3 regions of the Pseudoalteromonas sp. S3776 genome follow, and region 1 is predicted to be linked to each of the others. Evidence: predicted binding sites of a transcription regulator. Region 1 holds the regulator's gene; each other region holds the start of a gene.
What was found. Region 1 encodes FliA, which starts transcription of late flagellar genes. Its sites were predicted from a motif close to CTAAAGNTNNNNNNNNNNNNGCCGATA; they were not measured.
Positions count from the first base shown of each region.

Region 2: the regulator FliA is predicted to act here: its motif matches at 7,951-7,977, upstream of CWC16_RS17750 (DUF5610 domain-containing protein).
Region 3: the regulator FliA is predicted to act here: its motif matches at 2,568-2,594, upstream of CWC16_RS12895 (VC2046/SO_2500 family protein).

Region 1 is NZ_PNCU01000010.1:45,854-56,483, reverse strand. Features, by position in the region: gene CWC16_RS05695 (flagellar motor protein) at 1-574, opposite strand, end outside; gene CWC16_RS05690 (protein-glutamate methylesterase/protein-glutamine glutaminase) at 567-1,712, opposite strand; gene CWC16_RS05685 (chemotaxis protein CheA) at 1,763-3,976, opposite strand; gene CWC16_RS05680 (protein phosphatase CheZ) at 3,992-4,759, opposite strand; gene cheY (chemotaxis response regulator CheY) at 4,775-5,158, opposite strand; gene CWC16_RS05670 (RNA polymerase sigma factor FliA) at 5,200-5,910, opposite strand; gene CWC16_RS05665 (MinD/ParA family ATP-binding protein) at 5,937-6,797, opposite strand; gene flhF (flagellar biosynthesis GTPase FlhF) at 6,790-8,265, opposite strand; gene flhA (flagellar biosynthesis protein FlhA) at 8,288-10,399, opposite strand; gene flhB (flagellar biosynthesis protein FlhB) at 10,604-10,630, opposite strand, start outside.
Region 2 is NZ_PNCU01000062.1:15,246-25,875, forward strand. Features, by position in the region: gene CWC16_RS17695 (type II secretion system protein M) at 1-206, shown strand, start outside; gene CWC16_RS17700 (type II secretion system protein N) at 210-968, shown strand; gene CWC16_RS17705 (UPF0149 family protein) at 987-1,574, shown strand; gene CWC16_RS17710 (hypothetical protein) at 1,605-1,811, opposite strand; gene CWC16_RS17715 (hypothetical protein) at 1,811-2,170, opposite strand; gene ccoG (cytochrome c oxidase accessory protein CcoG) at 2,459-3,889, shown strand; gene CWC16_RS17725 (serine/threonine protein kinase) at 3,937-4,911, shown strand; gene CWC16_RS17730 (thiol:disulfide interchange protein DsbA/DsbL) at 4,942-5,565, shown strand; gene CWC16_RS17735 (thiol:disulfide interchange protein DsbA/DsbL) at 5,584-6,222, shown strand; gene CWC16_RS17740 (2-thiouracil desulfurase family protein) at 6,281-6,733, shown strand; gene trmA (tRNA (uridine(54)-C5)-methyltransferase TrmA) at 6,744-7,841, opposite strand; gene CWC16_RS17750 (DUF5610 domain-containing protein) at 8,007-9,146, shown strand; gene murI (glutamate racemase) at 9,212-10,009, shown strand; gene CWC16_RS17760 (RNA recognition motif domain-containing protein) at 9,972-10,451, opposite strand; partial or broken gene CWC16_RS20060 (hypothetical protein) at 10,541-10,630, opposite strand, start outside.
Region 3 is NZ_PNCU01000031.1:35,433-46,062, forward strand. Features, by position in the region: gene CWC16_RS12875 (tetratricopeptide repeat protein) at 1-164, shown strand, start outside; gene CWC16_RS12880 (SulA-like leucine-rich domain-containing protein) at 440-874, shown strand; gene CWC16_RS12885 (YchJ family protein) at 917-1,396, shown strand; gene CWC16_RS12890 (DUF6172 family protein) at 1,513-1,815, opposite strand; gene CWC16_RS12895 (VC2046/SO_2500 family protein) at 2,006-2,533, opposite strand; tRNA gene CWC16_RS12900 (tRNA-Tyr) at 2,646-2,730, shown strand; tRNA gene CWC16_RS12905 (tRNA-Tyr) at 2,779-2,863, shown strand; gene CWC16_RS12910 (M48 family metallopeptidase) at 2,926-3,576, opposite strand; gene CWC16_RS12915 (MHYT domain-containing protein) at 3,875-7,207, shown strand; gene CWC16_RS12920 (response regulator) at 7,217-8,212, shown strand; gene CWC16_RS12925 (VOC family protein) at 8,209-8,637, opposite strand; gene CWC16_RS12930 (HD domain-containing protein) at 8,639-9,295, opposite strand; gene CWC16_RS12935 (class I SAM-dependent methyltransferase) at 9,435-10,625, shown strand.

The DNA.
Region 1 (10,630 bases):
CATATATTGTTGCAATAAAAGCGGTCGCAACCCCTGCACCTAGCTTTTGAGGGTCGGTAATAAATGACATAGCTTGAATAAGACCTAGTACGGCCCCTAAAATACCTATTGTTGGGCTATAACCCCCCATAGCTTCATACACTCTACTTGCTTCAAGTAAACGGTCACGTTCAAGCATTAAGTCTATTTCTAAAGTGTCGCGAAGCTTTTGCTCCGAACACCCATCGACAAGTAAATTAAGCCCTTTAGCTGCATAAGGGTCTGGATGACTAAGTGCCTCTTTTTCTAGTGCTAAGTAGCCTTCTTGGCGAGCTTTGTGCGACCACGTTTTAATTTGTTCTATGGCTTGTTCAATATTGTCTTGTGGTGCAAAAAACACCCAATGGCTTATACTTAGCGTTTTTTTAAAGGTACTTGTAGCCGTTTGTAACATAACGGCGCCTAAGGTGCCGCCAAGCACAATAATAAGTGCAGGGCCGTTAAATAACGCAGTGACAACGCCCCCCTCTAAAGCATAACCAATCGCTATGGCGCCCAGGGCGATGACTAATCCTAAAACAGAAAGCTTATCCACAGCCTGTCTCTCTTTTGATTCTTGCTGCTACATCGTTAAGGGCTAAATGTTCTGAGGCAAGCCCTGCGTTTGCAATAGCTTGCGGCATACCGTATACAACACAGCTTTTTTCATCTTGCGCCCAAATTGTTGCGCCAGCTTGCTTAAGCATTCGAGCGCCATCGCGCCCATCGGCTCCCATGCCTGTTAAAACAATTGCAAGTGCATCTCCTTGATAGCTTTTAGCAACACTTGCAAACGTCACATCAACACTAGGTTTGTAGCTTATACGCTCACTGTTATCTTCAAACACACGCAGTGTTTTATTACCACTTCGCCCCTCAACCATCATTTGCTGCCCGCCTGGTGCTAAATAAGCTGTGCCAGCTTCTAGTCTGTCACCTTGTTGTGCTTCTTTTACACGTATTTTGCAAAGGCTATTTAATCGTGCCGCAAACGCAGGCGTAAAGGCTGCAGGCATGTGTTGAATTAACAAAATAGGGTGGGCAAAATTAGCAGGTAGCTGGGTTAATATAGTTTGTAAAGCAACAGGCCCCCCGGTTGAGGTGCCAATAGCTACTATTTGATAATGTTTACCACTAGCACGCGTGGGCATACTGGATGTAGCTGTTGCTTGCACTGGGGCGGCACGTTGAAAGCTTCTATCGGGTTGTTTTACTGATGAACTTGTTGTCGCTAGTTTGCTCGTTGGTGAACCAGCTGGCTTACTTGATGTTAACGGCCTTATTGGACGAGGTGCACGCCTACGACCAATTTCCTTCACTTTAGTTTGCAATAGCTTGATTGCATCTTCGTTATTTCTGGCAATGTCCTCAAACTTTTTCGGTAAAAAATCCATTGCGCCGGCATCAAGTGCATCTAACGTTGCTGTAGCACCATCGCGAGTTAAGGAAGAAAACATAAGTATTGGCGTGGGGTTGCTTGCCATAATTTCTTTCACAGCGCTAATACCGTCAAGCACAGGCATCTCTACATCCATGGTGATCATATCCGGACGTAACTGTGCTGTTTTGTCTACGGCTTCTCTACCATTAACAGCAAAACCTATCACTTCAATACCGCTATCTTGTTCAAGAATTTCGCTTACACGGCGGCGAAAAAAACTGGAATCGTCAACAACTAAAACTTTTACGGCCATTGCGCTCTCTTATTAATTTATGTGTAGGCATAAACATGTATGCCTACATTTTATCCTGCGTAATGCTTAAGCATGTTAGGTACATCTAAAATCAGTGCAATACCACCGTCAGATGTAATTGTTGCACCAGCCATTCCTGGCGTACCTTGTAATAACGCATCAAGAGGCTTAATAACAACTTCTTCTTGGCCAATTAATGAATCAACCACAAAGCCAACCTGCTGTGTACCTATTTGTACAATCACCACATGACCTTGTGCTTTTCGCTGAGAGCAATCAGCATCTTTAACTAGCCAATGCTCTAAATAGAAAAGGGGTATCGCTTTTTTACGAACAATAATTGTAAGCTGACCGTCTACCACATTGGTTTTTGTTAGATCTAAGTGGAATATTTCACTCACACCAGCAAGCGGTAACGCAAATGTTTGCTCACCAACAATCACCATAAGTGTAGGCAAAATAGCTAACGTTAAGGGGACTTTTATCTCTAAAATTGTACCTACGCCCAATTCAGACTGGATATTAACAGAGCCATTAAGCTGGGTGATTTTAGTTTTTACTACATCCATGCCTACACCACGACCAGAAATATCAGATATTTCTTCTTTGGTCGAAAAACCAGGCGCAAAAATTAGGTTATATGCTTCAGTGTCTGATAAACGACTTGCCTGATCATGGTCAATAACGCCTTTACTAATCGCTATTTTTTTCAGCTTTTCAGCGTCCATCCCTGCACCATCATCTTTAATGGTTAACAAAATATGGTCGCCTTCTTGTGAAGCCGATAAAGTAACATTACCTGTTCTAGGTTTACCCGCAGCCTCACGCGCTGCGGGCATTTCAATACCATGATCTACCGAGTTGCGCACTAAATGCACTAACGGATCGGCTAATGCCTCAACTAAGTTTTTGTCTAAGTCGGTTTCTTCACCTACAAGCTGTAAGTTAATTTCTTTATTTAAGCTGCGTGCTAAATCACGCACAACGCGAGGAAAACGACCAAATACCTTTTTGATGGGCTGCATTCGCGTTTGCATTACTGCACCTTGAATATCAGCGGTGACTACATCAAGATTTGATATCGCCTTGCCCATCGCTTCACTGTCTGTATTGGTCGCTAAACTGACTAGCCTATTTCGTACTAATACCAGCTCGCCAACCATATTCATTATTTGATCTAAACGCTTAGTATCAACACGTACCGTGGTTTCAGCAGGCGGAGGCGTCGCTTTTTTAGGAGTTGCGCTGCTTGCTGGCTTATCAACCATTTTAGGGGCTGGTGCTGCTTTTGCCGCAGGTGCTTGCTTAGCAACTGGTGCTGGCTCTGGTTTTGCTGGCGTTTGTGCGACAGGTGCTGCCTTAGGTGGCTGCGGTGCAGGTGTCTCAGCTTCTTTTGATTCTGGTGCTCCGCCTTTGCCATGCAGTTCATCAAGCAATGCTTCAAATTCATCATCACTGATTTCATCATCGCCAGTATCATTTGTAACAGACACTGGAGGTGGTGTAGTATCTTTAACTTCCGGCTCTTTGCTTGAGGTATTGCCAGCAACAGGGCCAAAACTACCCACACCGTGTAATTCATCCAACAAACTGTCAAACTCATCATCAGTAATGTCTGAACTTGGGTCTGGCTCTGCACTTGCACTTGGTTGCGATACCGGGCTTTGGCCTTTACCATGAAGCTCATCTAATAAGCTTTCAAATTCATCTTCTGTAATTTCATCAATCTGCGTGCTATCTGCTGAAGGGCTTGAACCTGCTACATCAAATAATTCATCAAATGCAAATGGGTCTTCTTCATCAGGTGCATTAACAGGTGCTGCGGGTTCTTGTACAACAACTTCAGGGACTGTTTCTGTAAGCTCGTCATCCGAAGGCGGTTGACCAAGTTTATGAAGGGTTTCTAATAATTGAGGATCTGCTGGGTCTGGCTGTTCGCGGTTTTGAATAGTAGCAAACATTTCGTTAATGGTATCTAGTGCTTGTAAAATCACATCCATCAATTCTGAATTAACGGTTCTAACCCCTTGGCGCAAGAGGTCAAATACATTTTCAGCACCATGACAAGCGTCTACAAGCTCAGTCATAGCTAAAAAGCCAGCTCCCCCTTTTACGGTATGAAAGCCCCTAAAAATAGCATTTAGTAACTCAGTATCTTCTGGGTTATTTTCTAGCTCAACTAACTGTTCAGATAAAAGCTCAAGGATTTCTCCAGCCTCTACAAGAAAGTCTTGTAAAATATCTTCATCGACTTCAAAGCTCATGCAGTTACTCTCCTCTTAGAAGCCCAAACTTGATAATAGGTCGTCGACCTCGTCTTGATCAGATACAACATCACTTCGCGACTCTTTATCAATAATAGGGCCTTCAGGACCTGCTAATGTTTGTGCGGCAACCAGTTCTTCTGTTTCTTGTTGTTCTTTACTTTCAACAGTGCTGTCATCTTGTGCGGCAAATGCTGTTAAAAGGTGAATTAGACTCTCTTCAACTTCTCTGACTAACTCTATTACTCGGCGGATAACCTGGCCGGTCAAATCTTGAAAATCCTGCGCCATGAGTACATTGGTCATTAAAGTCTGCAACTCATCAGTTTTGTGATGAGAGCTATTCATAAATTTATCGATGCTGTGGCATAAAGTTTTAAACTCGCCCAGCTCAATTTCACGGTTCATAAGCCTATCCCAAGTAGGCTTAATATGTGCAATTTCATCTGCTAGCTGCTGTGCAATAGGGAGGCTTGCTTCTACCGCATCCATTGTTTTGTTAGCTGCATTTTCTGTCATTTCCATGACATAGTTTAAGCGTTTTTTTGCATCCGGAATTGCATCAGTAGTTAAATCGGTTAAACGCGTATCAAGTTCAAAGCTTTTAAGAGCTTCGTGCAACTGACGCGTTAACTTACCTACTTCGGCAAAAAGCTGCGATTGCTCTTGAGAGGCAGTATCTAAAATTAATTGGTCAGCTTTATCTTGCTCACCGTTTTCTAAAAAAACAACGAGCTGACGAGCTTGTTCTAAAGTAATTTGAGGCGCAGCTGGTGCTGACATAAGCCTCTCCTCTCATTAACCTAAGCGTTCAAACACTTTTTCTAATTTAGTTTTCAAAGTACCTGCAGTAAATGGCTTAACAATGTAACCATTAACACCTGCTTGCGCTGCCGCTATTATTTGTTCTTTTTTAGCTTCTGCTGTCACCATTAAAACCGGAATATGTTTTAATTTATCATCAGCTCGAATAGCTCGTAGCAAGTCAATACCCTGCATCCCTGGCATATTCCAATCGGTTACTACAAAGTCAAAAACCTGATTTTGCAACATAGGTAATGCTGTAGAGCCATCATCAGCTTCTTGAACATTCGTGAACCCTAGGTCACGCAACAGATTTTTTATAATACGTCTCATTGTAGAAAAATCATCAACAACAAGAATTTTCATGTTTTTATCCAAAACATCCTCCGGTGAGGTCTTAACCTATAATTTACTTACTACTAGTTTATCCAGTCATTGATTTTTGCTTTGAGCTTAATCATCGCCTGACCATGTATCTGACTTACACGCGATTCACTTACATCGAGTATATGCCCAATTTCTTTTAAATTCATTTCATCGTTGTAATACAAAGAAAGCACCATCGCATCACGCTCTGGTAAAGACTTTATCGCCTCTAACAATGAATTATTAAACCGTTCATTTTTAACATTATTAAATGGTTTGTCTAGCGCTAAATCTTGACCTGCAGGGCTAATAACATCTTCATCTACCCCAAGGTCATCTATACCTAGCACTTTACTGGAATTAACATCATTTAAAATATGATGGTATTCTTCTAGCGAAATATCAAGTTTTTCAGCTACTTCAGTATCTTTTGGCTCTCTATTTAAGCTATTTTCTAATTCTGTGATGGTTTCGGCGACTAATCTGCTTTTACGGTGCACCGAGCGAGGAGCCCAGTCACCCCTGCGCATTTCATCGAGCATAGCGCCGCGAATGCGAATACCCGCAAACGTTTCAAAGCTTGCTCCTTTACTGGCATCAAAGTTTTTTGAGGCCTCAATAAGGCCTATCATTCCTGATTGAATTAAATCATCGAGCTGAACGCTAGGAGGAAGACGAGCTATCAAATGACACGCCACTTTTTTGACAAGCGACGCATGCTTTTCAACAATCACATTTAAATTTTGTGTTGATTGATATCCCATAGCTCTTTTCACCGAAGTTGTCATAATCAGCCGTTTACTAGCTTCTCAATGAAAAATTCTAAATGCCCTGAAGGTTGATTAGGTATAGGCCACTTTACTGCTTTTGTCGCTAATGTTTTAAACGCGACTGCTGCTGGTGAGTTAGGGAAAAGATCGACAATGACTTTTTGCTTACGCGTAGATTTACGCATATTTTCATCATATGGGATGGTCGCAACAAGTTCCATTGACACATCTAAAAAACGGTCAGTTACTTTTGACAGCTTGGCAAAAAGTTCTTGGCCCTCACGCATGCTGCGCACCATGTTAGCAACAATCTTAAATTTATAAACGCCATGCTCGCGGCTAAGTACTTTAATAAGCGCGTAAGCATCAGTAATAGAGGTCGGTTCGTCGCACACAACAACCATTACATCTTGGGCTGCACGAGAAAAGCTCAGCACCATGTCAGAAATACCGGCGGCGGTATCTACAATTAAAATATCAAATTCTGTATTAAGCTCACTAAAGGCACGAATTAAGCCCGCATGCTCAGAAGGGGTTAGCTCCACCATACTTTGCGAGCCGGATGTAGCAGGCACTATTTTAATGCCGCCTGGGCCTTCAACTAAAATCTCATCAAGTTCGCACTCACCCGAAAGGACATGAGATAAGTTTTTTTCAACACGTAGTCCTAGCATTACATCACAATTAGCTAGGCCTAAATCGGCATCTAATACTAATACACGATTACCCTGCTGTCCTAAAGCAATCGCAGTATTTAATGAGACGTTGGTTTTACCCACCCCGCCTTTACCGCCGGTGACAGCGATAACTTTTACGCCGTTGTTATTGTTTTGACTCATTTTGCGCAGGCCGCTTGCTTGATCTAATACTGTGTTAATCATACATCCCTACTGTGCTTGGCGCCACCGCTTGGTGCCTTGAATGTTGTGCTTTTGCTCTTTTTAAATACAATTGCTCAGCTTTTTTTACTAGTTTTTCAGCATTTGCAACGCGAATATCTTCTGGTACACGCTGACCATTAGTAAGATACCCTATCGGAAGACGATTTTGAATCGCTATACTAATAATCTCACCTAAACTTAATGATTCATCTAACTTAGTGAAAATACAACCGCTTAGCTGAACCTTTTTAAAATGTCTCACCGTTTCTTGTAGAACATTTATTTGTGCAGTAGCACTTAATACTAAATAACTACGTATATCTACTCGTTGGTTACGCATTAAGGTGTTTAGCTGTTCAGTTAAGCGTAAATCACGTTGACTCATACCCGCTGTATCAATTAATACTAGACGCTTATTACGTAAATGATATAAAACTTCAGCTAATTCATTGGCATCTTTTACTTGTTTAACACCACAACCAATAATACGGCCATACGTAGCAAGCTGCTCATAAGCACCTATTCTGTAAGTATCTGTCGTTATAAGGGCGACTTTGTCGGCGCCATATTTTTGTGCCCCTAATGCTGCAAGTTTAGCAACTGTGGTTGTTTTACCTACACCAGTAGGCCCTACAAGTGCGTACACACCACCTTGGCGAAGAATTTCATTATTGGTGGTCTGCATTTGATCTTCAACCATTTGTAATAATGCCTTCCAACCTTGCTGGCGCGATACGTCATCAGGAATAAAACACGCCATTTGCTCTGCAACGTCTTTATCTATCCCCATGCCAACTAACCGATCAATCATGCATGCACGTGTTGGGTCGCGACGCGCCATATCTTGCTGCATTAAACCCGATACTTGGTGCTCTAGTAACTGGCGAATTGCGTTCATTTCATCACGCATTGCGCTCATTTGAGCGCTTTCGTTATTATTAGCTTGGCTACGCGGTGCAACCGGCGTATCTAGCTCGTCAAAATCTTGATCTAGGTCATCAAAGCCTAAGCTGTCAGCTTGGGTTTGCATGCGTTTTGGCGCTTCATTTTCGCGTGCAAACATATTTGTAGTACGTGGCTGTGCAGGCTCTTGATAATGCTCAGATGTATCAATACCTGATTGCGAAAACATAGAAGCAAGTTCAGGAGAGCGAGGACGCGGCGACTGACGCTCCAATAATGCTTGTAAGCTATCGGCGACTGCTGCTTGTGGCTCAGGTTGCGCACGCTGCGGCTCTGGCTTTACAAAGTTATGAGCGTTTTGTTGAACAGCTCTTTGAGGAGCTGGCGCTGCCTGTGGTTGCGCTGCGGCTTTAGGGGCTGCTTTGTCATAATCTACTGCGGCAACAATTTCTACACCATTAGCGAGTTTTTTGTTCGACATAATAACGGCATCAACACCTAACTCATCTTTAACTTCTTTCAGTGCGGTGCGCATATCTTTAGCAAAAAAACGTTTAATCTTCATGGTTCAACCCCTGTTAAAATCTTTATTGTTGGCCTACTGAGCTGACAATCTTGATCTGTCTTTCATCTGGTACCTCTTGATAAGACATCACCCTTAAACCCGGTATGGTGTACTTAACAAAACGAGATAACACAGTGCGTAACATTCCTGACGTTAGCAATATTGAAGGTTCTCCGGCCATTTCTTGATTCTGATGCGCTTCGTTTAATGATGTTTGAAGTCGCTCAGCAAGGCTTGGTTCTATTCCGGCACCTTCGTCGCCAGCATTTTGTAATGACTGATGCAACATCTGTTCCAACTCAGGCGCCAAGGTTATGACAGGGATTTCTGATGACATGCCCACAGCGTCTTGTACGATTAAACGGCGCAGCGAAATACGCACTGCAGCGGTTAATACATCTGCATCTTGGCTACGTGGGCCGTACTCTACAAGGGTTTGAACAATAGAGCGCATATCACGAATAGCCACACCTTCGTTTAATAAATTCTGCAGCACTTTTACAACGGTTGTCAGTGGTAGCACTTCTGGCACTAGGCCTTCGACTAAACGTGGATGACTTTTAGCTAGCATATCAAGTAGGTTTTGAACCTCCTCATGGCCTAGCAATAATGCAGCACTGTTTGTTAGTAATTGGCTAATGTGAGTGGCTACTACAGTGGCTGAGTCAACCACGGTATAACCAAGTGATTGTGCTTCGTCTTTTTGATCTGGCTTTATCCATACCGCATCTAAGCCAAACGCAGGGTCTTTGGTTTCGACCCCTTTAATAGGACCAAAGACTTGTCCAGGGTTGATGGCCAGTTCATCGCCATGTTTTAGTTCGCCTTCACCACTTGAAACACCCATCATGGTGATGCGGTATGCATTAGGGTCTAATTCTAGGTTATCGCGTATATGCACAGGTGGCACCAAAAAACCAAGCTCTTGAGATAACTTTTTACGCACCCCTTTAATGCGGTTGAGCAGCTCACCACCTTGAGATTGATCAACCAGTGGGATAAGTCTGTAACCAACTTCTAAACCTATTACATCTATTTGTTGTACATCGTCCCAGCCAAGCTCTTTTTGTTCTTGTTTATTCGCTACACCAGTACCAGGTGCAGCACCACTTTGTGCTTCTTGCTCTGCTAACGCGGCGGCTTTTAGTTTTTGCTGTTGCGTAAAGTAAGCTAAGTAGCCAAGTAATGCCCCTAAACTTAAAAAGGCAATGTGAGGCATACCCGGGACTAAACCCATAATGATCAAAATGCCTGAGGCAATAAATAAAGATTTTTCGTTACCTAACTGGGTTTTAAATTGTTCACCCATGTTATGCGATTCGTTTTGGCGGGTAACAACAATAGCTGTACCAATAGAGAGCAGTAATGAAGGAAGCTGCGCAACAAGGCCGTCACCTATGGTAAGTAAAGTATACACCTCCATTGCGCGGCTAAAGCTCAAGTCATGCTGTATCATGCCCACAAATAAACCGCCAACAATATTAATAATTAATATCACGATACCGGCAATGGCATCGCCTTTTACAAACTTGCTCGCCCCATCCATAGAGCCATAAAAGTCAGCTTCTCGGGTTACTTCGCTACGGCGCTCACGTGCTTGCTCTGCACTAATAAAGCCAGCGTTTAAGTCGGCATCTATCGCCATTTGTTTACCCGGCATAGCATCTAGCGTGAAACGAGCTGATACTTCCGAGATACGCCCAGCACCTTTGGTTATTACAACAAAGTTTATGATGATAAGAATTAAAAACACCACTAAACCAACCGCGTAGTTCCCGCCAATTACCACTGAGCCAAATGCTTCAATTACTTTACCAGCGGCATCCCCCCCGTTATGCCCCTCAAGAAGTACAACTCGCGTACTGGCAACGTTGAGGGCTAAACGCATTATAGTAGCGATTAACAATACCGCGGGAAACATGCCAAATTCGAGCGGTTTCATGGTGTAAACTGTCACCAATAAAACAACCAAAGCAAGAGCAATATTAAATGAAAATAAGATATCAAGAAGAAATGGTGGCAGCGGTAAAATAACCATACCCAGCGCTGCAAGTACTAAAAGCGGTGTGCCTACGCCTTTGGCATACTCTTTTTTGTCTTTGTTAAGTTGTTGTAATACCGCTTTAAAATCCATAACTCTACAATTCAATAAATTGACACTGGCCTGAATTTGCAATAACTATTCCAAGTATAGAGCCCGCAATAGATTCATTGATTATTGATGCAAATTTTAAAGCTGGTTAGAGACAAGATTGTATTGGCATTTTGGTTTGAATTTGCAGTGGCGTGTTGGTATTTACCGAGGCGCCCCCTTAAAGTGTAGTTAGCTCAACACACTCTAATCGTATTTGAAGTCATCAGGTAT
Region 2 (10,630 bases), on a different contig from region 1:
GTAGTCGCTACCGTATTACTATTAGTAAAATGCAGCCTAACGATAACTCGTTACGTTTAACGCTTGATTCGGTAGAGTTTAATCAATTAATAGAATGGTTAGATGAACTGGTTAATCAGCATGGCTTAAGAGTAGAGAACCTGGATTTAAGCAAAGATGATAAATCAGGGTTTGTACGTGTAAGTCGCTTAGTACTAGAGAAGTAATGAATGAAAAAAATAATAATATTATCAGTGGTATTTTTTATTAGCTTTATTGTGTTTTGCATAATGAAATTACCAGCGGCCATTGCGTTAGACCTAGCTAAGCCGTACCTACCAAAGCAGCTTGAAATAGGCCAAACCGTAGGGACTGTGTGGCAAGGTCAAATGATGCAGGTGCGCTATCAAGACGAACAGCTAAATAATGTTCGCTGGGATATTGCTGGCTTGCAGTTATTTACTGGCAATTTAAATGCTAACTTAAAATTTGGTAACCCGCGTGAGCGTAGCGATATTTCGGGCTATGCTGATGTGAATTACGGACTATTTAATAATGTGGTTACCGTTACCGATGGTATAATTCGCTCGACCGTAGAGCGTGCCATGCAACGTATTGCATTACCTATACCGGCTACCGCCAAAGGTCGTGTCATTTTAGAGCTGAATGAGTACACCTCAGGTGTGCCTTATTGTGAGTCATTAAAAGGCGAGATTGCCAGCCCAAATATAGATGTTAAAGGCTTTAATGGCTGGTTTAATATTGGGCCACTGAGTGGCATGTTAAGCTGTAAGTCGGGCGATATAGCCATTTTGGTCGACCCAGATAACACCTTAGGCCTTGAAGCCGACGCAACACTTAAAGCTAACTTTGACTTTAAAGTAGCAGGCTATGTTAAACCTGATGCCAGCTTACCCAAAGATGTGCACGACGCGGTTAAGTTTTTAGGCCGCCCTGATGCACAGGGCCGCTACCCACTTAATTTTTAATGTAACAAAAGAGATTTAATGCAATTACCACAGTTTAACGAACAACACGCACAGCAATTAAGTGCATTTTTGAGTACACAACCTCAGGCTATGTCATTAACAAAAAGCCAAGGCTATCTATTTGGGGTTATTTGCTCGCCAAGCCCATTAGAAGTTCACCAGTGGTTAGCGCATATCGTGCCTAATACGGCTAACGATTTAGACGAAGAAATACTGTTTTTATTTATGGCGTTGTACCATCAAATTAGTGAGCAAGTATTTGAAACAGGTTACAAGTTACCCGCTGATTTTGACCTTGAGTATACCCAAGCCTGGAGTGAAGGTTTTTTACGTGCTACTCAAGAATACGCACAACCTCTATTAACAGCTCCTGCGTTAGAGCCTCAGTACAAAGAAGCACTAGAGAGTGCGCTAAGTACGCTTAGCTTTTTTGCTGTTGATGAGCAAACAAGAGTGCAAATTGCGCAGCAAAACAACATGACACTCGAAGCCTTATATCAGTATCAGTACGAATCAATGGGCGACTTTGCATTAGGTTTTGCCGAGCTAATTGAGGTGGTGGCCATAAACAGTGGGCTGATTACAGATGAAGGGTGGGAAGAGTAGCCTTTAGGTATTAAACGGCGCTTAGGATAATTAAGCGCCAAGTTCTAAAATAATATCAGTGCAGCCTTTTTTACACTTAACAACACCTTTACCCGGTTCATTGGTGGCTAAATCGAGTGTTAACACCTCGCCGCACTGCTCACAGTACAAGGTTTTTCCTTGCGATAGCTTTTTAAGTATTGTGCGCTGTTTCTGAAAAGAGTCACTCGCTTTTTTGTTTAGTTGCGAAAAATCCACTACTTAGCTCTCTTTTGATCTAATGCATCCGATACAATTTTACACACTGTATTTAAACGCTCTTCGTAAAAATATAAATTTAAGTCACGCTCGCGGCAATAACGTAAATGAAATAACTGCACTGAATCATCAGTGGTAAAGGTTTTTTCAATATATTCGTTCTCAGACTCAGATAGCTTTAATGCACTGCTAATACGGTTTTTAGCCATATTGGCTGCAGGGCTACGGTTTATTTTGCTCGCATCACTTAAAAAACCCACACCTTCACCTAATAGCTTTTCACGGGGCTCTTTGACTAATGGGTGATCAATAGTAAAAAACGCAAGGATCAAAATGACCAATATAATAAATTTTTTCATAAATGCGTAAACCTTGATCTTAATGGGGTAATTTTAGCAAGCAGTGTAATAAACTGCATTTTAAAAGCAAGTAACTGAGATGAATAAATTATTAGCAATCTATACCTGTAATTTTAGCCAGCATTGTTATAATAGCCAACAGCAGTTAGATATTTCTGAAATATCTGAAAGTATTCAAACAGCTGATTATTTAAACTAATCACACTTACCATTAACGAACTACAGTTACTGTATAGAATACGCACATATTGCTACGTTTTTATTTCCAAGCGGCGTTGAGGAACTTCGATGGACAAGCAAATTAAAGTAAAGAATATACCTGCAGAGGTTAAAATCCAACAACCGGATTTAAGCCGTCAAGACGACAGGTTTAATCCACGTAACCGAATTTATGTTCGCGCAGTAAAAGGGCTTCATCAGTTACTTAGACAGCGTATAGGTTTATTAGGCATGCTTGCTTTTATGCTTTTGCCTTGGATAAATTTTAATGGCCAGCAAGCTGTGTTATTTGATTTAGTAGGTCAAAAGTACAATATTTTTGGGCTAACGCTGTGGCCGCAAGATTTCACTATATTAGCCTTTATATTTATGTTGGCCGCGTTTGCACTCTTTTTGGTTACTACCTTTTATGGAAGAGTATGGTGTGGCTATACCTGCCCGCAAACGGTATGGACCTTTATATTTATTTGGTTTGAAGAAAAGTTTGAAGGCACAGCGAATCAGCGTAAAAAGCTAGATCAACGCCCGATGGACTTTGATAAGTTTTGGCGAAAAACATCAAAGCACACCAGTTGGGTTTTATTTGCCTTATATACGGCGATTTCGTTTGTCGGATACTTTACGCCTATCCGTGAATTACTCCCTGACTTTGTTACTTTTAATGTAGGTGGCTACGCGCTGGTAAGTATTGTTTTCTTTGCCGCGTGTACCTACGCTAACGCAGGGTGGATGCGTGAAATTATGTGTTTACACATTTGCCCCTATTCGCGTTTTCAATCGGCTATGTTTGATAAAGACACTTACACCGTAACGTACGATGAAAAACGCGGCGAAAGCCGAGGCCCACGTTCGCGTAAAATTGCCCACGAAGATTTAGAAATGGGCGACTGTATAGACTGTAACTTATGTGTGCAGGTGTGCCCTACAGGGATAGATATTCGTAATGGTTTGCAAGCCGAGTGTATTAACTGTGGTGCATGTATTGATGCCTGCGATGGTGTAATGGATAAAATGAATTATCCGCGTGGTCTTATTTCTTATACTACAGAGCGTAATCTCGAAACACCTGAAAATAAAACCAACCCACTGCGAGCTAAAATCATAGGTTACACGGTCATTCTGGTGGTGCTTACCAGTGCGCTGGTGGCTAACATTGCATTTAGAAAGCCTATGGACTTTGACATAATACGAGACCGTAACCAACTGTATCGTGTTGACTTTAATGGCTTGGTAGAAAACACCTATACATTAAAAGTAATCAACAAGGCGCAGTACGAGCAAACCTTTAATATTGATGTTCAAGGCCTTGAAAACTTTAAGTACATTGGCAAACAAACATTTACAGTGCAAGCAGGGCAATCGCATAATGTGCCACTGTCACTTGTGATGGACCCGTATGATTTAAAAGCGCCAATGACGGAGTTTAACTTTGTACTTTCACCGGTTAATGACCCCGATGAAAGCATATCGCAACCGAGTAATTTTTTTAAAGCGCGATAAACACACTAACAAAAGCGGGGTAACCCGCTTTTTACATTAAGAAGCCCATGAGTAAATTTAGTTTTGAAGATTTAACGCCCGACTTAATTCTCGATGCGATAGAAAGCGTTGGTGTATATGCAGAGTCAGGTTTATTAGCACTTAATAGCTACGAAAACAGAGTCTACCAATTTAAGGCGGAAGATGGCCTGCGCTACGTTGTTAAGTTTTACCGACCTGAGCGCTGGAGCAAAGCGCAAATACAAGAAGAGCATGACTTTGCATACGAGCTTGCCGAGGCTGAAGTACCCGTTGTTGCACCCATTAAGCACAACGGAGAAAGCTTATTTGAGCACAAAGGTTATGTATTTGTGTTATTTCCAAGTGTAGGCGGGCGGCAGTTTGAGGTGGATAACTTAGATCAGCTTGATGTAATGGGTCGTTTAATTGGCCGAATGCATCAAGTAGCTAAAAGCAAAGCATTTGAGCACAGACCCACGTTTAGCTGCGAAGAATATTTGCATACAGCTAAAGTTCATCTGCAAAAAAGTAATTTGGTACCTATGGGGATCAGCACGGCTTTTTACACCATATTGGACTTGGTTATTGAGCAAGCGCAAGCTCAGTATAAAAATGTGCAAACGATACGCTTACATGGTGATTGCCACGCAGGTAATATTTTATGGGCAGGCGAAGCACTTATGTTTGTTGATTTAGATGACGCTCGCCAAGGGCCGGCCATTCAAGATTTATGGATGATGCTCAGTGGCGATCGTCAAACACAGCTGTTACAGTTAGACACCCTTGTAAATGCGTATGAAGAGTTTTGTGATTTTGACCACGCTCAACTCAAATTAATTGAACCGCTTCGTGCAATGCGTATTATTCACTATATGGGTTGGGTGGCTAAACGATGGAGTGATCCGGCGTTCGTACGGAACTTTTCATGGTTTGCTGAAGACAAATACTGGGAGCAACAAATTTTAGCGCTCAAAGAGCAACTTGCCGCATTGCAAGAAGCCCCGCTGAAGTTATTGCCATAAAATTTTATTTAAAAAGTACACGAGATACCAATGCTTAAAAAATTGAAACTGAGCCTATTACTTTTATGCTTACCATTTGCAGCCTTTGCTGCACAGTTTGAAGCCGATAACCAATATACTGTTATTGATGTAGAAAAAAGCGCAGAGCCGCAAGTAACCGAATTTTTCTCGTTTTACTGTCCGCATTGTTTTAAATTTGAGCCTGTTGCAAAGGCAATTGAAAAAAGCCTACCTGCGGGCACTGAATTTATAAAAAACCACGTTAATTTTTTAGGTGGCGTATCACCACAGGCACAAAGCAACTTAAGCTACGCCTACTTAATCGCTAAAAAGCACGGTCAAGCACAAAGTATCAGCGACCAAATTTTTAAAAGTATTCATGTACAGCGCGCACCTTTAACGCAAATGAAAGACGTTAAAAAATTACTTGAAGTTAACGGTATCGATAGCGCAACGTTTGATCAAGACATTGCCAGCATGCCAATTATTTCAGCTGAGCGCGCAATGCAAGACAAACAAAATAAATATTCAAAACTAGGTGCGCTAACTGGTGTGCCTACCTTTATCGTAAACGATAAATATAAAATAAACATTAACACCATTAATAACCAGCAAGAACTGAATGAGTTAGTTGCGTTTTTATTGACACTTTAATCTCGGAGAACAATAACAATGATCAAATTAGTTAAAGCAGGTTTACTTGCATTACTACTGCCTATGGCTGCTAGCAGTGTAGCTGCCACTTATGAAGAAGGCGTGCATTACGATGTGGTTGCAGAGCGCGCCACTAAAAAGCCAGAGGTAAAAGAGTTTTTCTCATTTTATTGCCCTGCTTGTAATAACATGGAAGCATTAATTGGTGAGTTTAAGCCAAAGCTAGACAAAGACGTTAAATTTAAAAAGAGCCATGTTGATTTTGTCGGTGTTCGCGATCCAGAAAACCAACAAATGATGAGCCAAGCGTTAGCCACCGCGGAAGTACTTCCACAAAAAGATAAAATTGTTGCGGCTATTTTTAATCATATCCACACTAAGCGCGCTAAATTTAACGAGCTTGCAGATGTAAAAGATGTGTTTGTAGCGCAGGGCGTTGATGGCGATAAGTTTGATAAACTATACAAAAGTTTTTCGGTACGTACATTAAGCTCTAAAATGAAGCGTGACCAAAATTACTTTAAAGAAAAAGGCGCGCTACGTGGCGTACCAACCTTTATCGTAAATGGTAAATACAAATTAAACCTAGGCCGTGAGTCTGGTATTACTGCGCCAGAAGATATTAGTAAATTAATTAACTATTTAGCGAACAAGTAAGATTTGCTAAAACCAAAAAAGCTCCGTAAGGAGCTTTTTTGTTTATAGGGATATAGTAATGGAAAAAATATTAATATCGAGTTGTTTATTTGGCTTACCTGTTCGATACGATGGTAAAAGCCAAGCATTATTACACCCGCAAATTAATGTATGGCGTAAAGAAAATAGGTTAGTTATGTTTTGTCCTGAGGTGGCTGGTGGATTGCCAACCCCTAGAGCATCAGCAGAGATAAAACAAGGCAGAGTAGTAACGAGCACTTATGAGGATGTAACTAAAGAATTTAAATCAGGTGCAGCTAAAGCCCTAGACTTATGTAATGAGCATGCAATTCGTTTTGCTTTACTTAAAGAGTCGAGCCCTTCGTGTGGTAGAAATACAATTTATGATGGTAGCCATAGTGGGGTAAAAGTACAGGGCATGGGTATGACTGCTAAGTTGCTGATGGAGCATCAAATTGAAGTGTTTAGTGAAAATCAAATACCAGCACTTATAAAGGTGCTGGCATTATAATATTAACTCACTATTTTCTTTGTAAGAAAACACCCGATTCTATGTGATGCGTATAAGGGAACTGATCAAATATCGCAAAGCGCTTAACATGATGAGTGCGGGTTAAATGATCTAAATCGCGCTCAAGTGTGTCTGGGTTGCACGATATATAAATAATGTTCTCGTAGTTGGCCACTAAGTCACATGTAAGGGTATCCATACCTGCACGTGGAGGGTCGACTAAAATAGTTTGGCAATCGTAACTTTTTAAATCTATCCCCTCTAAACGCGAAAAGGTACGTTCACCATTCATTGCCTGGGTAAACTCTTCACTCGACATGCGAATTATATCTAAGTTATCTACTTTATTTTTAGCAATGTTGTATTGCGCTGAATGCACAGAAGACTTAGATATTTCAGTAGCTAATACGCGATTAAATGAACCCGCTAATGCGATAGAGAAATTACCATTACCACAGTAAAGCTCCAGTAGGTCATTTCTAAGTGGTTTACATAAGTCTTGTGCCCACTCCAGCATTTTTATATTCACTTTAGCGTTAGGTTGCGTAAAGCTATTTTCTACTTGTTGATAAATAAGCTCCTGGCCGTTTACGGTTAAACGCTCAGTAACAAAATCATTGCCTAGTACTTCTTTTTGTTTGCGCGCACGACCGATAAAGTCAATATTGTACTTACTGCTCAGTTTTTCTTTCAGGGCTTTTATTTCAGTTAGCCACTGATCATCGAGTGGTTTGTGATAAAGCAAGCTTACTAAAATTTCGCCACTTAATGACGATAAGTAATCGATTTGAAACAGCTTACGACGTAATACTTCACATGACTTTAAATTATCAATCATCACCTGCATAACTTCACCAACTAATGGCGCTGCAGGGTCAAAGGTGTCGACGCGAATTTTTTCTTTCGTGGCCTGATCAAACATAATATGAAATAGATCATCCCCATCGTGCCATACTCTAAATTCAGCACGTTGGCGGTAGTTAATTGGCTCAGAGCTAAACACCTCTAACGCTTGCACACCAAATCGCTTAAATTGCGACGTAATACGCTGCTCTTTCTCAGTTAGCTGCGTATCGTACTGTGTGGTATCTATTTTAATCACTGCCATTAATGCTACTACCTTATCTATGAGATCTATTTATCGGCGCTATTGTAGGGAGCGAGCAGTATTTGTCTAGTTTTGCTGATAATAAAGTTGCTGTTTTTTTAAACATACACTTTAGTTTTATCACTATTAGCCGATAATAAGCTAAGTTTGTAACGGAGGTGGATCATGAAAATCGGTAATTATGGCTATACGCCAAACAACAACGTAAACAAATTCAATAATAAAGAGGCGCTACAGCAGCCAACAATCCAATCTCCGCAAGAAAGTTCATTACAGCGAGGCAGAGAACTTGCTGCAAAAGTGCTTGGCGACAAAATGGCAGAGCAGCTAGGTTTACCTGTTGAGCAAAAACAAGCCGATAAACCTTTATTCGATTTTGATGAAATAGTAAAAAATGTACTCGACTTTGTCTCGGGCGCAGTTAATAAAGCCAAAGCCAATGGAGCCGATGACGATAAATTAAAAAATATGTTAGACGATGCGCGCACTGGAGTTCAAACCGGTATAGACGAAGCGGTTGATGAACTAAAAGGCACCGGTGTATTTAACGAAGAAATGCAAGAGGGCATCGATAAGTCAAAAGAAGGCATTTTTGAGGGGCTTGATGAGTTTGAGCAAACTCTATTTAATCCACAACCGGCCAGTGTAAGCGTAAGCCAAGCACAATATGTAAGTATGAGCAGTAACGCCGAGTATAAGTTTACAACAGCCGAAGGTGATGAAGTCAGTATTAGCTTTGCTGATGCATATGAGTCGCAAACAGCGAGCGGGTATCAGCAAAGTAATAACAGCGAATCGTTTGCCAGTTCATCGTCGCAATCTCGTGAGCTGTCTTTTTCAATGTCAGTTAATGGTGATTTAAACGAACAAGAGCAAAATGCTATTAATGCCATGATGGAAGAGCTACAAGGTGTAAGTAAAACATTCTTTAGTGGTGACTTAGATGAAGCGTTTGAAAAAGCACAAGAGCTGAGCTTAGGCAGTGAGCAACTTGTTGCATTTTCAATGGATCTTCGCCAAACAAAAACAGTTGCTACCGTTAAAAGTTATGAGCAATATCAGCCAAACCCAACAAAAGAGGTAGCCGATGCGATCGCACCTTTTAATGACGATCTAAAAAATGCATTTAATAAAGCATCGCAACTAGGCCTACAAGATCAGCTTGCCGGTATTATAGAGTGGCTAAACCAAGATCAAGCAGCGGTCGATCAGCTCGTTGATTACACCCAAGCAATGTTTGAAAACCTAAACCAATTGAATTCAGCGGGCGAGTCACTCGACGCACTAAAGTCTGAGCAAAGCTAAACTGCTTTCTTTTATAAAAACCTCATGGCAAACTGCCGTTCTTAGTAAACAGTAGGAACCAAAGTTTGTCAGCCCACATAATGGTATTTGATTCAGGTATAGGTGGCACCACTGTGCTTGAGCATATTCAAAAGCGTATTCCAAATGCACAGTACAGCTACTTTATGGATAATGCATTACTCCCTTATGGCGCGCAAACTCAGCAAACTATTATAGGCCGCTTATGCTCACTCATTTATTTTATTGAGCAAAATGCGCTTGGTGTCGATCTTATTGTTATAGCTTGCAATACAGCTTCTACATCAGCCTTAAGTGAAGTACGCAAAATTACTTCAATACCTATAGTCGGCGTAGTGCCGGCAATAAAACCTGCTGCTGAAGAAACCCGCACAAAGCACATCGGCTTATTAGCAACCCCTGCCACAGTGGCAAGCCACTATACTCATACACTAATAAAAGAGCATGCCAGTAAGGTAACAGTGAGTTTATATAGCAGTGTGGAGCTGGTGGCATTGGCAGAGCAGCTATTTTTTTCTCAAAAACTAGATACATTCAAACTACATAAAGAGCTTACGCGTTTGCGCATTAACTCAGATATAGATGTACTTGTACTAGGTTGCACACATTTTCCAATCCTTAGCAACGCTCTACAAGCGCACTTTAATAACTCAGTGCAATTACTCGATTCAGGCGCGGCCATTGCCAGCAGAGTAAACTATCTATTAGATCAGCATAACTTTGGAAATAAATTTACAGACAAAAAAAAGCCGCTGCAATATTATGCAACGGCTAATGTTTTGAGTAATAAGCTAGCTATAAAGCACGTTACACTGATTGATCCGTCCCAGTGCGTAAAGAGCTAGAATCATCTTCTTGTTTTTGTTTCGCCTCACGCACTTTTAAAGTACGCTGTTGAAACTCACTATCGTTTAACTTAGCAATTGCATTGTCTGCATCTGCCTGCGCCATTTCAACAAAACCAAAGCCACGACGTTTGCCAGTATTTTTATCCTTTAATAGGCGCACGTTGAAAACTTTACCTTGTTCTTCAAACAAAGCGCGAACAACCCCTTCATTTGCACGATAAGGAAGATTACCAACATAAAGTGTTTTTGTTTTTACTTCAGCTTCTTCACCACCTTCCGATGACATTGCAGCAATAGCAATCCCACCAATTAATAAACCAGCACCAAATAGCAATGCTGGGCTTAAAGCTAAGCTGCCTAAAGCAAACTCAACAATAACAAAACCAACTACAGCAAGAATAACAGAGAAGATAAAAGATTTTTGATCGGGTAATTTCATTTTAGATCTACCAATAAACAGGAAATAAACATTAATTTAACATTGTGAACTTGCTATCTTAACGTCTTAAACGAACATAGCAATGAAATTTATATTAAATAATAAAAATCAGTATAAAAAAGCATCATCTTAGCCGGTGATTTAGCTAGTTTTACGCTGTTTTGCTTTATTTTTGTTCG
Region 3 (10,630 bases), on a different contig from region 1:
GTTTAGCCAGCAGCCAAGGCTATGAACCGGCAACCGCTGCTTTAGATGATTTAAGAAAATATATCGACACCAAACGTCTTAAAGACGCTCAGTGCTACGCAGCAAGCTTGTTTGAGCAAATACACCAAATACAGTATGCTCACTTAATCCCCAAAAATGACTAACTACTGTATTGCTAAGTACTGTAAAACACATTAAAACAACTGTATAGCCACCTCTTAAGTACTGTATAGCGCTGCTACACTTTATACAGTTGCGCAAGCACCCTCATTTTTCACTCTCACAGATAAATTATAAGCAACTGTTTTTAAAGTGTTATTTTTATTATTTATTTTTTAAAGTCATCAACTGTATAAAAAATAACAAAAAACACTTGCACACAACAACTGTATAAACTACTGTATACATGTACTGTATATAAACCCAGTGAGTGAGACCTATGCTACAGCCAATTACCGTAAGAAACGTTAAAAGCTACCAACAACATGACGAAAATGAGTTAGTAAACTTAATAAAAGTCGAAGATGAAATTTCTGCAACATTTGAGATGCTAAAAGTGTTGCACCAATACAATAGCTCGAATGCGTGGACCTTACTAATTGCGCCTGACCATGTGCCCAGTAAAGCCTTACTAGATAGCTGCTCTATTGATACCAGCAAATTGCTTGTGATAAGGCAAAAGCATTTAGTAAATTTAGAGTATGTGCTTAACTCCGCACTTCATAATGGAAATTTTGCAGCCATTATTACGTGGACCGACATAGTCAGTGAGCAACAGCTTGTTAATTTATCGCTTAATTTAAATAAAAGAAGCGCTAAGCTATTTTGCTTTACTAAAAAAACCAGCACTACAGCAATATCACTTACTCAATAAGCTTGGTAAAATACATTTTTGATTTATGTTAATTAGTATTTTATGAGTGTAACCAGTACCAGCGCCTGCAAATGCAACAGTCAGCTTAATTATGGCGACTGTTGCCAACCTTATCATCTTGATATAAAAACCCCAGAAACACCTGAGCAATTAATGCGTTCGCGTTTTAGTGCTTATGCATTAAAAAATGCATCTTATGTATTTAAAACTTACGCTAAAGAAAAACAAGCACAAAACCCAGTAAATGAAATTGCTGACTTTGCCAATAGCTGCCGCTTTGTAAAATTAGTTGTACGCGACACAAAACAAAGTGATGAGCGAGGCTCTGTTGCCTTTAACGCGTATTATTTTTACCAAAACTTATATTGTGAACTGGATGAGAAATCAGACTTTATAAAAGAGGATGGTGAATGGCGTTATTTAGAGGGTATTATTAATCCGGTAGCCGATATTAAAGTTAATAGAAATGACCCCTGCCCTTGCGGAAGTGCTAAGAAATATAAAAAATGCCACGCTTTATAAAGTAATACACTTAAAGTATAACGACGCTTAAGTAATTTCAATAACGAACTTAACCACTAGCTAAAACAAAAAATGGACCATTTAGGTCCATTTTCTACAATATTGTTATTGGGTTTTTATTCATCATCATCTAAATCGAACGATTCACGCTGCGCAGGTCTAGCTAAAATCTCAACATAGAATGAAGTAAGCGCCTGCTTTTCGATTTCGCTGATCTTGTTGTTAATTTCAGCTACGTGAACAACTTCGGCATCATCGGCACTTGTGCCAAACTTACAGTCAAACGCCCAGTAATCAGCTTCAACAGGTAGCGTTTTATTGCGCTCTCTTTTCAAATATTTTTTCACTTCATGCTTTGCAGCATCAACCATACGAGGGTATTTGATTTTCTCATGATTTAGCGTGAATGTTTTCTTCATTACGTTCCTAATTACCTTGATTTAATGATAATGGCACTCAAGTCATACCATTTGCAGCCATTATAGCAATTGCATTTAATTTGTGGATGCTTTTTTTAAACAAAAAAAGAATTGTTCTATTTTATTGCATAACCGATTATTAAATATAAGGTGTTTTAGGCTTTTAAAACGTACAAGTGTTAAATTATTTTTATGCGTTAGCAACAAGCAATGGCTTATGTATAGCCTCATTAGTTAAATCGTCATAAAATGCTGCGGCGTCCATTTGTGGACTTGCAAGCGCGGTGTGCGTGTCATTTAAGCGTCTGCGTACTGATAGTTCACAATTATCGATTACTGTTAAAGGAATATGTAACTTATCATCTCTAATCGCTAGTGGCTCAGGGTTTAAGCAGTGACTTAATTTTATTGCTTTCATACCTGCTTGCTCACCTTGTTGAACAATCACCGATGCGTGCTCTTGCCCTATGCTCATATCAAATTTATCGGGAGCTAATAATTGCTTTGGCCCAGCACCAAAGCGCTCCCTTAACTGTTCTTCGTCTACATAAGCACTATGCGTCTCACTTTTTGGCAAGTGAAATTGACTAAAATCCAGCGCATCATGCGATAGCATCGCTAATAAAAGTGAGAATTCACCTCTGCGATTTTCATGCACACTTTTATTTAGCCTGGTCTTTAGCTGACTCTCTGTGATTAACAAATCATCGATTTGCATAGTCTTTAGCCGATTATGATAACTGGTAGATATTTATCGGCTTTATTTCAAATTTCTTTAGCTTTTTTCTTTACTTAAATACGCAGTTTGCTATTATCAGCGCCGTTGCATTGGAGGGGTTCCCGAGCGGCCAAAGGGATCAGACTGTAAATCTGACGGCTCAGCCTTCGCTGGTTCGAATCCAGCTCCCTCCACCACTTTTCTTACCGCTAAGTTAAGTGGGGCCAAATGTAACAAAATAGTGTGGAGGGGTTCCCGAGCGGCCAAAGGGATCAGACTGTAAATCTGACGGCTCAGCCTTCGCTGGTTCGAATCCAGCTCCCTCCACCACTTCTTATCTTCAGTATCTTTTTCTATCTCTTTTTTATCACTATTTAAATCTCATTTTTAGACTAATTATCAAATACCCACTGTAATGTTGCCCCGTGATTTTTAAGCCATGCTGATGCCAATTTATAATCGGGATAAAATTTAGCTACGCGCTTCCAAAAAGCGTTGCTGTGGTTTAAATGCGTTAAATGAGCCAATTCGTGCACAATAACATAATCAATTATATGATGCGGTGCCCCAACAAGGTTTAGGTTAAAGGTTAGTTCTCGTCGAGAATTACAACTCCCCCACTTACGTTTATAACTTCCAATCGTCAATTTAGTCGGTAATGCTTCTGACATCTGTTGGCAATAATAGGCTAAACGCATTTCAATGTAGTTTGTTAGCATTTCTTCAAGAGCAAGGCAAAGTAGCTGCTTACGTTTTTCGAGCTGTTTTTTTACTCGTTTAGAAGTGTAAATAATAAACTCGCTGTCGGACTGCTGAACATACGAGCGTGTCCCTTTAGCGAAAGTAATAGTATATGGTTTAGCAAACACCGTAACTTTCTGACTTTTAAATGGATATTGATGAACATCAATAGCATTAAGTTGTTTATGTAATTGCGCAGCTACCCACTCTTTTTTACTGAGCAGCCATTGTTCTATATGTATTTTTGATACGTGCGTAGGTGCATAAACAGTAACTAATTGTTGGCTAACTTTTATTGCCACTGTTTTACGCCTTGTACTTCGCTTTAACTGATACTCAAACAAGGTGTATGCTCAAAATCTAAAAAAGCCTATTATAAAGCCTTATCTATTCAATGTAGTTATTTAACGATAAATAAATAGGTTCAGTATTTTTTACTAACTCAAAATAACGTTTTATTAATGAAGTGCACTGCGTATGTTAATATTTTTACAAGAAAAAGTAACTTCACAGATTTATAGTATAAATTATTAGATTAACAGTTTATTTATATAATAAATCTATTAAACTAGTTTAATAAAGATACTAATTTGAGTCGTTATGCTCTCTGCATTTTTTATAACCGATCAAGATCCGAGCCTTATTATCAATGGTGCATATAACCCTATACTGGTTAGTTTATCGGTCATTACCGCTATTTTTGCGGCCTTTTTTACCGTATGGTTAGTTGATGTAGCTAAGCAAACACAGTTCGAAAGCTATAAACGCCTAGCCAATATAACCGGAGCCACTGTTTTATCGGCCGGCATATGGAGCATGCACTTTATAGGTATGTTGGCTTTTTCGCTATGTACAGATATAAGTTATGATCCGCTGATAACCCTTTTATCTTTTTTACCTGCATTTATTGCATGCCAATATGCCTTTTCGATTTTAGTAAAATCGCAAGGCTCGTTCAAACACCTTATTATTTGCTCTATTTTACTTGGCTCAGGTATTGGCACAATGCACTACAGTGGCATGGCGGCTATGGAGCTGGCCCCGTTACTACGTTACGACCCAGCCATGTTTGCTTTATCGATCGTGGTCGCTGTTGGTTTATCGTTTATAGCACTTTTTACCCGTTATTATTTAACGCGTTTGCTACCTAATTTATCACAGATACAAGCGCGTGCTATTACCGCTATTATTTTAGGCTCAGCAGTGGCAGGCATGCACTACATGGGTATGGCCGCTACCCGCTTTGTTGCAACCACACCGCTTTTACCTGATTATCAAGAGTCAACCACTGAGCTTGCTTTTGTGGCTATTGCCATAGCTACCGCGACGGTTGCTATAACTTGTGTTATTGCAGTTATAAATGGCATGGTAAGATACCGCTTATTACTTGAGGAAAAATCGGCGGATGAATCGCGCTTAAATGCTATTTTAGGCACTGCTATTGATGGCATTGTAACTATAGATCACACCGGCATTATATTGAGCTTTAACGAAGCTGCCAGCAAAATTTTTGGTTGGCGAGAAAGTGACGTTCAGGGGCAAAATGTAAAAATGCTGATGGCCGATGAAATCGCCCGCCACCACGATGGCTATTTGTCTAACGCCAAAAATGTAGATCTTGGTAAGGTAATTGGTATAAATAGAGATGTCTCTGCTAAGCACAAAGATGGCCACCTCTTCCCAATACGCTTAGGCATAGGAGAAGTTAACCAGCCCGACCAGATGCCGTTATATGTTGGCTTTATCACCGATTTAACCGAACAACGCGCCTTGCAACAAAGCCTTATTGAAAAAGAGCAAAAGTACCGCTCTTTAATGGATAATATGCCTGGCGCTGCTTTTCGTTGTAAATACGATGAAAACTGGAGCATGTTATTTATCAGCCCGACCATAACGGAGCTCACAGGCTACACGCCAGAAGAGTTCACAGAAAGCTGCATTGAATTTAATGATCTCATTTTAAAAACAGATCAACCAACGGTTAACGAAGCCGTAGCACAAGCCATGACCTCAAGCTTAAAATACTCGGTAGAATACCGTATACGCCACCGCAACGGTAAAGTCGCCTGGGTACTCGATAAAGGCAGTATAACCCTTGATAAAGAGAATAACCCGCAGTGGATAGATGGGGTGCTCGTTGATATTACAGAGCAAAAAGAATACGAAGACAAACTAGAACAAGCTAAATTGCAAGCTGAAGAAGCTGCGCACGCTAAGCAATCGTTTATGGCTAATATGAGCCACGAAATTCGCACGCCAATGAATTCTATTATCGGTTTTAGCGACCTACTCATGGACACACCGCTAAACCAAGAACAGCAAAAACATTTGGTTACAGTCAATAATGCGGCGCGTTCATTATTGAGACTCCTTAATGAAGTGCTTGATACCGCAAAGCTTGAGCGCGGAAAGTTAACGATTGAACCAGTACACTTTAGTTTGAAGCAGGTACTCGATAGCATTATTTCGACATTTTGGCTTGAAGCAAAAAAGAAAGACCTGCGCTTAAAGTTAAACATTAAAGACTCTGTGGCCAGCACCTACTATGGCGACCCAGATAGGTTAAGGCAAATTTTAACCAACCTAATCGGTAACGCCATTAAATTTACCGAGCAAGGATCGGTTGAGCTCACTGTAAGCACCACACAAACCGAACAGCTCTTTTTTGAAGTGCAAGATACCGGCATAGGTATTGCTAAAGACCGTGTTAAAGCTATTTTTCAGCCGTTTGTTCAGGCCGATGGCACCACAACTCGTCGCTTTGGTGGTACAGGACTTGGCACAACCATTAGTAAACAATTAGTAGAGCTGATGGGCGGCACCATAAACCTAGTCAGTGAAGAAAACAAAGGCACCTGCTTTTATTTCTCATTACCTCTTAAACAAGGCGATGCAGAAAAAATAGATCATTTCGATGGCCTACACACCCAGTTACCCTCACTAAGAGTGCTGGTGGTGGATGATATCGAGCAAAACACCGAGTTACTCTCTTTATTACTTTCTAAAGATCAGCATTTAGTTACCAAGGCAAGCAACGGTTTAGACGCTGTGGAAATATTCGAAAAGCAAAGCTTTGATGTCATACTGATGGATATTCATATGCCTGAGTGTGATGGCATAGAAGCCACCACGAAAATTAGAGCCATAGAAAGGCAAAGGCAGCTTAAATTCACCCCTATTATTGCCCTAACAGCCAGCGTGCTTCAGCAAGATAAACTTACAGCTAAACGTGCTGGTATGAACGGCTTTGCTAATAAGCCTATAGATATAAATCAGCTTAACCAAGAAATTGCCCAAGTGCTTGGCTTAGGTATTGCAAAAGATATGGTGATTAGCCAATCAGACCCTGAGGCTAAACACATCGACTTTGAAAAAGGTGTGATGCTTTGGGGCAATAAATACAAGCAGTTAACCGAAATTGCCAAATTTATAAATGACAGTAATAAACGATTTGATATTTTATTTAATACTAAATTATCGCAGGTTAAAAACGAGCATAGCCTAATACACACCCTTAAAGGAGTTGCTGGTAATTTAGGTCTTACAACATTAATGACTTTATTAGCCAATTTAGAACGCGAGCAAATACCTGAGCAATCTCAAGCGTTAGTTACACAAATAAAAGATGAATTAGAGACCATAACGCAATTAATATCAGGCGATGAATGCACACAAATCACACCTGCTGAAAGTGAGGATATTGAGCAAAAAAGCACGCTAAGCACAGCTGAATTAAAGTCACTGTGTGAAACGCTGCACCATGAAGCGCAAAGTGCTGAGCTCAACGATGATTTACTTGCACAGCTTGAAAATAACGTCCCTGCACACTTACAAACTAAAATTAGTGAGGTTGTAAACGCGTTTGATGAATTTGATTTTGATCAGGCACAACACATACTAGACGATTTAATTAAAGAGTTTACCGAAGAATGAGAATATTGAATGGATTTTAGCAACGACAAGCCGCGTATATTAATCGTTGATGATGAACCTGCTAACTTAAAAGTTATGCGAGAAGTATTAGGTAATCAATACCGCATGTCTTTTGCTAAATCAGGCGCTGCAGCACTTGCCCTACTTGAGAAAGAACAGCCTAAGCTCATATTACTCGATATCATGATGCCCGATATGAATGGGTTTGAGGTATGCCAAATACTTAAAAGCACACCCACGCTTTCGCACATCCCGATTATTTTTGTAACGGCTCTTGGCGATGAAAGCGATGAGTTTAAAGGGTTTGAACTCGGTGCGGTTGATTACATTACTAAACCTATTAGTCCTGCGATTGTACGCGCACGTGTTAAAACACATTTATCGCTTGTACAAGCTGAGCAATTAAAGCAAGCCCATGTTGATTTAGTACATAGATTAGGCCGCGCTGCAGAGTACAAAGACACAGACACTGGTGAGCACATTGCTAGAATGAGCCAATACAGTAAATTATTAGCATTAGAATTTGGCATGGGTGAGCAACAAGCAGAGCTACTTCGCCAAGCAGCCCCTATGCACGATGTAGGTAAAATAGGTATTCCGGATGCTATTTTATTAAAGCCTGGGCGATTGACCCCTGACGAATTTGACCACATGAAACAGCATGCGGCTATTGGCGCACAAATTTTAGCAAATTCCTCATCACCGCTATTACAACTTGCCCATAAACTGGCTATAGAGCACCACGAAAAGTGGGATGGCAGTGGCTACCCTAATGGTTTAAAAGGCGAACAAATATCGGTTGAAGGGCGTATTGTAGCGATTGCAGATGTATTTGACGCCCTTACCTCAAAACGCCCTTATAAAGAGGCTTGGAGTGTAGAAGAGGCGCTTGAACATATGCAAGCACAAGCAGGTAAACACTTTGACCCCGACCTCATCAACTTATTTGTAAATAAGCTCGATGGTATAATCGCAATCAAAAACGCATACCAAGAGCAACACTAAGTATTGCGCTTGCGCGAACCTTGTTTTACATCGCCATATACCGCTTTTATGTGCGGGTAGTCATGAGAGGTTATTTCGTGGCTATTCCCACTGTTATCTTTAAAATAAAGTGAAAACGTAACACCATGATCGGCCAGCACTGTTTTTATGTTTAAGCCTTTTAAATAATCAATCCAACAAATAAACTGTGCACCTGTGGCTGAAAACGCAATCCCTTTACTTCGCCCTTGTGCTTCAAACAACGCTAAACGTGTTGTTTTTGCGGTATCTTCAAGTGTGAGTGGCCCCTTGCCATTTTCATTCCAAAAGGCAAGCTCTTCAACAACGCTAAAGCCTAACACCTGCTTGTACCATTTTAGCGCTTCTTGGATGTTTTCAACATTTAGGTGGCAATGATCTATGCCCGATAATAATGGAGCACTCATACTATTGGCCAATTTCTGATTTTAACTGCACTAAAAACGCATACATATACGTTGTGCGTCGCTCTGCCTCAGCTTTAGCTGAGGGCGTATTCATGCTCTTAGCAATATGAAGCAATTTAATAAAAAAATGATCCAGAGTATAGGTTTTATCATCTGCTTCGCGGTTAACACAAAACGGATCATCAGGGTTGTACAGTAAGCGACTGATAGAACCCCCTACTTTCATACAGCGGCTGACACCTATTGCACCGAGTGCGTCCATCCTATCGGCATCTTGCACGATTTGAGCTTCTAAAGTTTTAACCGCTATATTGGCGCTAAAGCTATGGGCGGCTATAGCATGATGAATATCATCAAACAAACTCGCGTCATAGTTAATTGACTTTAAAAACGCAATGGCTTTATCTGCCGCCATGGTTGACGCTTTTGCTCTGTCAGGATGGTTTTTTGCCACTGCAACACAGTCATGCATCCATGCTGCGGGCAAAACAATATTCATATTGGCTTGCTCGGCGTGACACAATTGAATAGCAACACGTACTACGCGCTCTATATGTGTTATGTCGTGGGCTACATCAGCATGTATTAGCGAAGTAATAAATGTACGACATTGAGAATCTAGTTGTTGTAACTCAGGGGTTAAAACAGAGTTGGCCACAGTTATGTTCCAAAAACAAATTAATATAAAAATTGTTCATACTTTACCGTGCTTTACACCTTCCTTGCAAAACATTCATTGTATGTTGCTCTTTGCTTGACTAAAATACAGCGCTTATTTATTACTACTGAGAAGCCTTATGTCATCTGCCGTTTACCTCCAAGCCGGTCGCGAAAAATCATTAAAAAGAAAACACCCATGGTTATTTTCTAAAGCCATCAAAAAAATTAAAGGTAAACCAGGCCTAGGTGATACGGTAACAATACACGACAGCGAAGGTAAATTTCTTGCCACCGCAGCTTATAGCCCTCATTCACAAATAAGAGCGCGTGTGTGGAGCTTTGATGAAAAAGAAGTAATAGACCAAGAATTTTTTGAGCGTCGCTTACGCCGTGCTTTACAAGCACGTGAGCATGCAATCGCCGAAGGCGGTTTAACTGGATTTAGATTATGTGCTGCTGAGTCTGACTATTTACCTGGTGTTACTATCGATAAGTTTGATAACACCTTAGTGTGTCAACTATTAAGTGCTGGTGCTGAGCGCCATAAAGGTGAAATTGTAGGCGCATTAATGGCTATTTTTCCTGGTGCAAATATCTATGAGCGCTCTGATGTAGACGTGCGCACCAAAGAAGGTTTAGAGCCCATCAAAGGCGTTTTGTGGGGAAACGAGCCTTCAGCACCTGTACTTATTGAAGAAAATGGCCTAAAGCTTGAAGTGGATATTTTAGAAGGTCACAAAACAGGCTTTTACCTTGACCAGCGTGATAGCCGCGCAGCACTTGAGCGTTTTTCAAAAGATAAAACCGTATTAAATTGCTTTAGCTACACAGGTACATTTTCATTGTATGCCTTACGCGGTGGTTGTAAACACGTTACTAATGTTGATGTATCGCAACCAGCGTTAGATACCGCTAAGCGTAACGTAGAGCACAATAACTTAGATTTAAATAAAGTCGATTTTGTAAAACAAGATGTGTTTAAGCTATTGCGCCAGTACAGAGATGAAGGCAAACAGTTTGACACTATTGTAATGGACCCACCAAAGTTTGCAGATAACAAAGCACAGTTAACTGGAGCGTGTCGTGGGTATAAAGATATAAACATGATTGCTATGCAAATTTTAAAGCCAGGCGGTACATTACTTACCTTTTCGTGCTCTGGATTAATGGAGCAAAATTTGTTTCAAAAAGTGGTAGCAGACGCTGCGCTAGATGCGGGTAAAGAGCTATTGATTATGGAACGTTTAAATCAAGCGGCCGATCACCCTATTGCGGGCAGTTACCCTGAAGGCTTTTACTTAAAGGGCTTAATTTGTAAGGTTTACTAAAGATT